4 regions of the Parabacteroides sp. B2-S-102 genome follow, and region 4 is predicted to be linked to each of the others. Evidence: riboswitches for the same ligand, from Rfam matches in the RefSeq annotation. Region 4 holds a riboswitch; each other region holds the start of a gene.
What was found. A riboswitch is a leader RNA that binds a small molecule or an ion and turns the genes downstream of it on or off. The one in region 4 is predicted to bind cobalamin.
Positions count from the first base shown of each region.

Region 1: another riboswitch for cobalamin. It lies ahead of NBH07_RS02680 (sirohydrochlorin cobaltochelatase); the one in region 4 lies ahead of NBH07_RS15525 (TonB-dependent receptor).
Region 2: another riboswitch for cobalamin. It lies ahead of NBH07_RS18550 (ABC transporter substrate-binding protein); the one in region 4 lies ahead of NBH07_RS15525 (TonB-dependent receptor).
Region 3: another riboswitch for cobalamin. It lies ahead of NBH07_RS20915 (Ig-like domain-containing protein); the one in region 4 lies ahead of NBH07_RS15525 (TonB-dependent receptor).

Region 1 covers NZ_JAMOKM010000001.1:625,655-627,861, reverse strand. Annotated here, with positions in the region: gene NBH07_RS02680 (sirohydrochlorin cobaltochelatase) at 58-975, opposite strand; cobalamin riboswitch at 1,104-1,301, opposite strand; gene aspT (aspartate-alanine antiporter) at 1,387-2,207, shown strand, end outside.
Region 2 covers NZ_JAMOKM010000019.1:63,283-65,489, reverse strand. Annotated here, with positions in the region: gene NBH07_RS18555 (precorrin-2 C(20)-methyltransferase) at 1-572, opposite strand, end outside; cobalamin riboswitch at 639-837, shown strand; gene NBH07_RS18550 (ABC transporter substrate-binding protein) at 901-2,064, shown strand; gene NBH07_RS18545 (iron chelate uptake ABC transporter family permease subunit) at 2,074-2,207, shown strand, end outside.
Region 3 covers NZ_JAMOKM010000027.1:45,410-47,616, reverse strand. Annotated here, with positions in the region: gene NBH07_RS20915 (Ig-like domain-containing protein) at 1-1,061, opposite strand, end outside; cobalamin riboswitch at 1,269-1,471, opposite strand; gene fldA (flavodoxin FldA) at 1,643-2,152, shown strand.
Region 4 covers NZ_JAMOKM010000013.1:23,535-25,741, forward strand. Annotated here, with positions in the region: gene NBH07_RS15520 (anaerobic ribonucleoside triphosphate reductase) at 1-398, opposite strand, end outside; cobalamin riboswitch at 660-861, shown strand; gene NBH07_RS15525 (TonB-dependent receptor) at 911-2,207, shown strand, end outside.

The DNA.
Region 1 (2,207 bases), on a different contig from region 4:
CGGAAGGAATTACTTTTTCTTCCGAAAGGAATAAAAAACATTGTGTAGTGAACTTTTTTAGTCCTTCTCTACCGCATAAGCTTTCTTCTTATCAACGATATCGATCATCTTATGTTTAGCCATGAAACGGGCATGTTCGATGAAGATCTTCTGGATATCCGGATTCTGTCCCAGACCTTCCATAAATACGCTTACCTCGTAGCCTTTCTTTTCCAATTCCTCTTTCCAATCACCGGCGATATCGTTTTTCGCATGGTCTCCGGCAACAAACATAAATGGTATCAACAAGACTTTCTTCGTTCCATTGGCCTTTACTTGGGCTACCATCGTATCAAAAGTAGGATAGCCCTCGATGGTTCCTACGGAATAATCCTTGAATCCCTTCTCCTTCAACATATAATCCAACATAGCATATTGGGCCGTCGCCGGTGTATAAGTGCCATGGCCTACCAATAAAGTAGCGCCTTCTTTCGCCCCATTTTTTATGATAGCGGCGATTACCGCCTCATAATCCTCCGGTGTATACAATAAAGGATTACCGATACGAATCTCCTTGAAAGAAGATTTCATGGTGGCAACATCCTTACGTAAGGATTCCATCTCGATACCTTCGATTATATTCGTGGATTGGATTAAGACATGTGTATAACCATCAGTCTTTAATTTTTCCAAGGCCTCGATCGGGTTCAGTTTCTCTACGCCACGAGCTTTTAAGCGGCGCATTACAATGCGAGAAGTCCATGCCTCACGCAACTCAACATCTTTGAAAGCTTCTTTCGCTTTTTGATTGATCGCGTCGATTGTCAAGGCACGGGTATCATCATGGGTTGTTCCAAAATGTACCATCAATAAAGCGGCCTTATCGCCCGGTTGTAAAGAGGCGAATAAATCGGATGCTACAAAATTCTCGCCATCGTGCGCACGACAAACTAGGCTGATGACCAGCAGGAAGAAAGATAGTAAGTGTTTCCTCATCATATGAATATATTAATAATTAGATTACATATCAATCCCACGGAGACAACGTATTATTCCGTCTCCAACATCTTTTAGATATAGGTGATATTTCTATCCTCTTAATTACTCCTAACCCCGGGAGGAATTAATCATTACTTCGCTTGGCAGGTTTCCTGACTGGCTCGGAAAGCAACCTTCCCATCTTTCTTAAGACAGTGGCATAGCAGAACGCTTTCCTTTTCAAGAGCTTCACAGTAGCGGGCACTGTTCCGGATTCTAACCGGATTCCCTTTTATAGAATTGTCGGTAGACAAACTCTATCACCTAAGCGGTCGCAAATTTATATAAATAATCCCGAAAAGTAACAACATCTTTCAAAGAATCCCTGTTTCAATAGCATCTTTTTTGTTTAACATCAAATAAATAGATATGGAATGGATAACTAATTTACTTCAACATTATCCGGAGCTAGCTATTTTCATAACCTTAGCTCTCGGTTTCTGGATTGGCAAGTTTAAGATAAAGAAGTTCACGCTGGGAACGGTTACCAGCGTATTATTGGTCGGTGTATTGATCGGGCAATTAAAAATCGATATAAGCGGACCGTTAAAGTCCGTCTTTTTCTTGATGTTCCTCTTCGCTGTAGGATATAGTGTTGGGCCACAGTTCTTCCGGGGATTGAAAAAGGAAGGTCTTCCTCAAATGCTTTTCGCCGCCGTCATGTGTATATTTTGTTTGATCGCTCCTTTTTTGTTAGCGAAACTTATGGGATATAACGCAGGCGAGGCCGCAGGATTATTGGCGGGCTCCCAGACGATGTCGGCAGTATTAGGAGTTGCCGAAGATACGATCGGACAGATGAATATTAGCGATACGGATAAAAGCGCTATGGTAAATGTAATGCCCGTGGCCTATGCGGTAACTTATATTTTCGGTACGGCAGGATCCGCATGGTTGGTGAGTGATATCGGGCCACGTCTTTTAGGAGGACTCGACTACGTGAAAAAAGCCTGTAAAGAGCTAGAGGCTAAAATGGGAAATAACGACGAGAGCGAGCAACCGGGCTTTATGCCTGCCGCCCGTCCGGTAACTTTCCGGGCCTATAAGATTAGTAATGAATGGTTCAAGGAGGGTAAAAGCGTAAAGCAGTTGGAGGAATATCTGGACCAATTAGGACGGCATTTGTTCGTGGAGCGTGTCCGTATTAATAATGTACTAACCGATGTTAAACCGGATTTGGTTTTACATAC
Region 2 (2,207 bases), on a different contig from region 4:
TGCCGGATACAAGTATGAATAGCCTCTTGGCAACCCGGTAATTTCATGATGACGATGATCATTCCATTTTCTATTTTTGCCGAAAGTTCATCGAACGACGCAGTCCCGGGGATTACGTTAATTTGCTCCTCTTGTTTTACGATATGTATCCCGGCCAAGGCACCTGCCGCTATAAATGCCGGAATTCCTGCGATTCGATCTACCGGGATTCCTGTTTCCTCGAATTTATCGTATACATATTGTATAGATGAATAAAAACCAGCGTCTCCCTCGGCGACGATCACGATTTGTTTCCCTTTCAAATATTCAGCTTGGGCATCCAGAAACAATTTGTTATAAGCGTTTAACGCATCTGTCCGTTCCTTACTCATTGGCAAAATAAACGGATGGATCAAGGATTCGTCTACCTCAATAGCTTTCAATATATCCGTCGCCCGAGATATGATTCCATGCTTGCCTTGTGTAGCAGGACAATAGATAATATCAGCCTTTTGTAATGTTTTAAGCCCTTTCAGCGTAATTAATTCCGGATCACCGGGACCTAATGAGACGAAGTGAATAGGATGATTCATGTGTATCTGTTTTTATTTGAAACGCAAAAGTCCTTAAAATTGTGGATGTATACAAATATTCTTACTACTTTTGTCACTGTAACAGGCTCCGCTTATCTCTTTTTCCGGGAGGCGGATTAAAAGGGAACCGGGTGAGAATCCCGGACAGACCACGCTGCTGTGAACTTTTAAACATTCGGACAATACCTTGGCCACTGGTTTTGTAATCGGGAAGGCGTCCTGAATGGAAGTAAGTCAGAAGACCTGCCGGTTCATAAATAAATGTTGCTGTCCCGTGGAGCAGGACGAGAGTAACTGTCAATGATCAACTGTCAATTAAACAAGGATTATGAATAAGTTTATAGCGGGTGGATGCTTGCTTTTATCGGTATTGACTTTATCATGTACTTCAGGTATCCGTGAAAAAGGAGAAATAGGGAAGACGGCTTCCGTAGAGCAATCTGCGTTCTCGCAAGAGCAGGTTAAGCCTTTATACGCCCAAGGATTCAAGCTTACCTATGCGGATCAATATCTCTTGGCTGATATCCAAGATCCTCAAAATGAGGAAAGCACCACGTTTCATTATGCGTTCGTGAAAAGAGGTGCGAAACCCACGGGGATTCCCGCTGATTATACGGTGATAGAGCTTCCTATCCGAAGCGTTATCTGTATGACTTCCCTGCAATTATCGAACTTTATTAAATTGGGTGCCTTGGATAGGGTCGTTGGGATTACCAGTACACGGCATTTGTTCAATAAAGAGATGAACGAACGCCTGAAAGAAGGTAAAACCGCTAAGATCGGTATCGAGGGGAATTTCGATAACGAGGTTATCATGAGCATGAATCCTGATTTGATCCTTGTATCGCCATTCAAGCGGGGAGGCTATGAGACGCTGAAAGACGTGGGTATTCCCTTGATTCCCCATTTGGGTTATAAGGAGACTACGCCATTGGGACAGGCCGAGTGGATCAAGTTCGTAGGCTTGCTGTTGGGGATAGAGAAAGATGGCAATGAGCGTTTCGCCACCATCGAGAAGAGGTATAATGAATTAAAGGAACTTACGGCGGATGGTAAGGTTAAAAAACGTCCGATCGTTTTTAGTGGCGAGTTACGGGGTGGAAACTGGTATGCCGTAGGAGGAAAGAGCTTCTTAGCGCAACTTTTCAAGGATGCCGGCGCTGATTATTTCTTGAAAGATGATGAGCGATCCGGTGGTGTTACATTAGACTTCGAGACGGTCTATAACCAAGCGGACGACGCTGATTATTGGCGTATCGTGAATAGTTTCCCGGGAACGTTCAGCTATGAGGCATTGAAAGAGCAAGATCCTCGTTATGAGGATTTCCGTGCGTTCCGGGAGAAAGGAATTATCTATTGTAATATGAAGAACACGCCGTTTTATGAGAGTATGCCGACAGAACCGGAGATCGTCCTAGCGGATTTGCTTCATATCTTTCATCCGGATTTATTACCGGATCATGAGTCGGTCTATTATTCTCGACTTAAATAAGGAACACTGATGAGACATTCAAATACCCTATGGATGCTGGCGATTGTCACGGCTATTTTTGTTCTAATCTTTTTGAATTTGGTGTTGGGGTCAGTCTCTATTCCTCTTCAATCGGTTTGGCATATTATCTGGAATTTAGGAAA
Region 3 (2,207 bases), on a different contig from region 4:
GCTGTTATTTTCACCACACCGGGCTTGACACCTGTTACGACCCCATTTTCTACGGTTGCTATGCCTGTATCGGAACTACTCCAAATAACCTGCTTATTATCAGCGTTTACAGGAGAGATACTAGCTACAAGGGTTGCGTTTGCTCCTGCTTGTAAACGCAAAGAAGACTTATTGAGAGAAATGGATGTTACGTGTATCACCGGGATCTCGGGTTCATCCCCTCCACCTCCAGAGGGTATTGTCGCAGCGACAAAGACATCCCCGGGCTGAGTTCCTTCTGATGTATTCATATTTCCATTCCAGCTCCACGCATCCCAACAACCATCCGTCAATACACGGCTTGTCGCACCTAAACCAGAATAGCTAAAATTAGAGGTTTGGCTACTTCTCACAAAATAACTCCAATAGCCATAATACCAACCGGCTTGCCAATGAATGCCATTGCTACAACTCCAATAGTCATAGTCATAAGATGGATATCCATATCTTTCCGCATTTATCGGGTGATAAATAACTCCTGTTTGAACCCCTTGCCGAATGGCGGCCGCAACATCCTCTGCCGGATGCTCTGGATGAGAAGTTTGCCCCAACAGCGGATTTGTGATAGGAGGTTCAAATTTAAACGCATTTTTAGGCTCAGACTTCGCTCCCTCTAGATCATAAGAAATATTAAGTCTACTTTCACCATACCCGATTCCATCGATCGTATATCCCATCCAGCCAGTGTATTGGGTGAGCAATACCAATCGAGGATCTGCTTGAGCAATCGCCACGATCATATCATGTCCGGTTGCCTCGCCATCCCAGCGATATCCCCAAACCATGGCATCCGGGCGATTCCCATCATGCCATTCAATCACTAAAGCGGCTTTATTGCTACCGTTACCAACCCAATATTGGATGTCATCGAAAGTAAAACTGGCATCAGCTCTTAACTGAGACTCCTGCTTTGTTGAGATATTCCTTGCGGAAGGATGCGGTTGACCTTGGACCAATACTTGCGCATAGGCTCCAACTACGTAAAAAGCCATTACAAAGAAAAAAGATAAAAACTTTCTCATAAGCATAATATTAATGTAAAACTCCAAAAAACAAATACACTGAATGATATAAAAAGACATGGCTTTAACAGGTTAACACAAAATAAATTACCCATAGTTCCCCACAAACTACGGCATAACTTACCCTATCAAAATTACCTCTTTAGAGCAATGTTCTCTGTATTCCATATTTGAATCATACGCTAAACCCCGGTAGCGTAAAATTGCGGCGGTTATCCGGCATTGGCAGGTCTTCTGACTTACTCCACTTTAGAACTTCCTTCCCGTTCCTTCCGGAAACAGTGGCAATGAGTTGATGTCTAAAGCTTTTTTGGAGCTTACAGCAGCGGGACTGTCCAGGTTTCTCACCTGATTCCCTTTTAATCGCCGTACCTGAATAGGGTAGGCGAACCAATACGATGGCAAATTTATAAAAAAACAATTCAAAATATACACAATTTTATCAAAACCTTTATTCCCTCAACCATCGCTGGCCATTCGTGGGTATTCGCAACCCTCAAAATACATATTTGTAGGTATTGCCGAGACTAATAAGATATCGGATATTTGTCTTCGTTATTAAACTATAAAAACAAATAGAAATGAAGACTATAGGAATATTCTACGGCTCGTCTACAGGAACGACGGAAGGGATCGCGAAACGTATCGCAGAGAAGCTGGGTGTGGAAGACAAAGATATTCATGACGTATCTAACGCTTCTCCCGCTGATGTAGCGCCTTATGAAATCTTGTTATTGGGCTGTTCCACTTGGGGCGCCGGAGATTTGCAAGATGATTGGGATAGTTATCTAGGGAAGCTGAAAAAGCTGGACTTAAGTGAGAAAACCGTCGCATTATTCGGTTGCGGAGACTCAGCCTCTTTTAGCGACACTTTCTGTGACGCCATCGGTACGATCTATTCCGACCTGCGAAATACAGGTTGCAAGTTCATCGGCGCTGTAGATGCCTCGGGATATTCATTTGACAGTTCCACCGCCTGCATAAACGGTATGTTCGTCGGACTTCCTCTGGATGAAATGAATGAAGACGATCAAACAGAAGGGCGGATCGACCAGTGGTTGGCATCTATAAGGAAAGAAGGAATTGAATAGACGCACACTTTTACATACATAACTGTTTAACCTTAATATTACAACGTTTGCGTAT
Region 4 (2,207 bases):
GTCTCGCTGGAGAATTTCATCATCATGCCGGCGGGTGTATCGGCGTTCATATTCGCGTTCTCACGGGTGATGTCGTTGGATTTGATATTGATAATCTCCAAGAACATATCCCGTGTTTTCGCCTTGCGGGCTACGCTTCGCTGATTTCGGTAAGCGATATATTTCTGCGCTACGTCCTTCCGGCTACTGGCCATCAATTCCAGTTCCACGGCATCTTGAATCGCCTCTACGGTCATTTGAGGTTCTCCCTTGAATGAGATATGATCTGTGATTTGGCGAATCAGTTGCATATCTTCTCCCTTGTCTGTATGCAACATGGCTTTACGGATAGCGGTTACTATCTTCTCCTCGTTGAAGCCAACGATACGCCCGTCCCGTTTAACAACTGTCTGTATCATGATGTCGATTAATTTGTGATTGATTATGCGTGCAAAGGTATCTTATTACACTATATGATTTTCTTTTTGGAAAACTTTTTGCTGATTAAATTATGTTAAGGTGTTAATTTGTAGTGCGTTGTGAAAAGTTTTGGAAAACTTTGTGTCTTGTATGATTGCTTTTGTTTTCCTTTTTGGCGATGTGATGTGTTATAAGCTTCTCTTTGTAAAGCTTTTAAAGAACATAAGCCGGGATATATTTTTGTTTATATAAAATAATTCATACTTTTGCCCCCGTTTTGGTGATGACGTAAAACCATCCGGTTTCGTCATAAAGAGGGAATCCGGTGTGAATCCGGAGCAGTGCCCGCTACTGTAAGCTTTTGTAAAGTAGAAAACATTTCTCATACCACTGTCTGTAAAAGACGGGAAGGTCGTTTTCTACGAGGTAAGTCAGGAAACCTGCCAAGCGTTTTTATTGCTGTTTTTCTCGGGGTCAGGAAAGCGGAAATATACATAATAACAAATCGTTTATGAAAAGAAAGTGTTTGTGCGCGGCTTTAGCTGTAAGTTGTGCGATAAACGTATCATTTGCGCAGGTACGTTTACAGGGTAAGGTCGTGGATGAAAGTAATGAACCAATTCCGGGCGCGAATATCCGCGTGTCGGAATCCTTGAATGGTACAACCACGGATGCCAGCGGAAAATTTGAGCTGAACCTTCCCGATGGTAGACATCGTATTCGTGTGACTTACCTTGGCTATGAGCAAGGCGTGTATCAAACGGATCACTCGGAAAAAGATGTCGTTATTAAGCTGAAAGAAAAGTATGTGAATATCGATCAAGTGGTGGTAACCGGTACCGGTTCGCATCGCCGCATGAGTAATTCCCCTATTCCCGTGAAAGTGCTTACGGGAAAAGACTTGAAAGAGGCGAGCGTAACCAATTTCCAAGATGCGATGACCAAGCTGAATCCGAGTATCGTATTTATGGAAAACGGACAGGGGGCTACGATGAATATGAACGGATTGACAGAGAAATACGTGGTTATCTTGGAAAACGGTAAGCGTTTGGCCGGCGATGATACCTATTCCCGTATCGATATGTCTAACGTAAAGCGGGTAGAGATCTTGAACGGGGCCGCTTCCGCTTTGTATGGTAGCGACGCGATCGCCGGCGTTATCAATATCATCACGGATGATTCCCGCAATAAGGTGAACGTGACGAGCAATAGCCGTTATGGTAGCAAGAACCAATTCTTGCAGTCGGTCAACGCGGACGTGAATGTAGGGAAGTTCGGTTCATATACTTCTTATCAATATCAACGGGCCGATGGTTGGCAATTAAATCCCTATACGGAGAGTAAAGGCGAGTTGGTTCCTACCAATAAGCAAGCTTCCGAGGGATTTCACCGGAACGTGATCAACCAACGTTTCACGTACGACGCTACGGATCGTTTGTCTTTTTATGTGCGTGGTACTTTCTTCGGACGTTCCAGCGATCGTCCGATGCCGATGGATAAAGTGAATACGACCAACTATGATATGAGAAAAGAGACGTTCACTTATGGGGCGGGCGCTCAATACATGATTAATAAGAACTCTTATTTGAACGCTGATTATCTGTCGGACAATCATAGTACGTATAAGGATTTCTTTGATGGAAAGAAAAGCGGAGAGAGTGATATGACGAAACGGATTCATTACCATAACTTGAATGTCAAGGGAATCTTTCGTTTGGGCAAGTATAATAAGCTTTCGGCTGGTGCGGAGTTCATTAAAGAATTACTGAGCAGTGAGACGGATAACATAGCGGGTAAAAGTATGTACA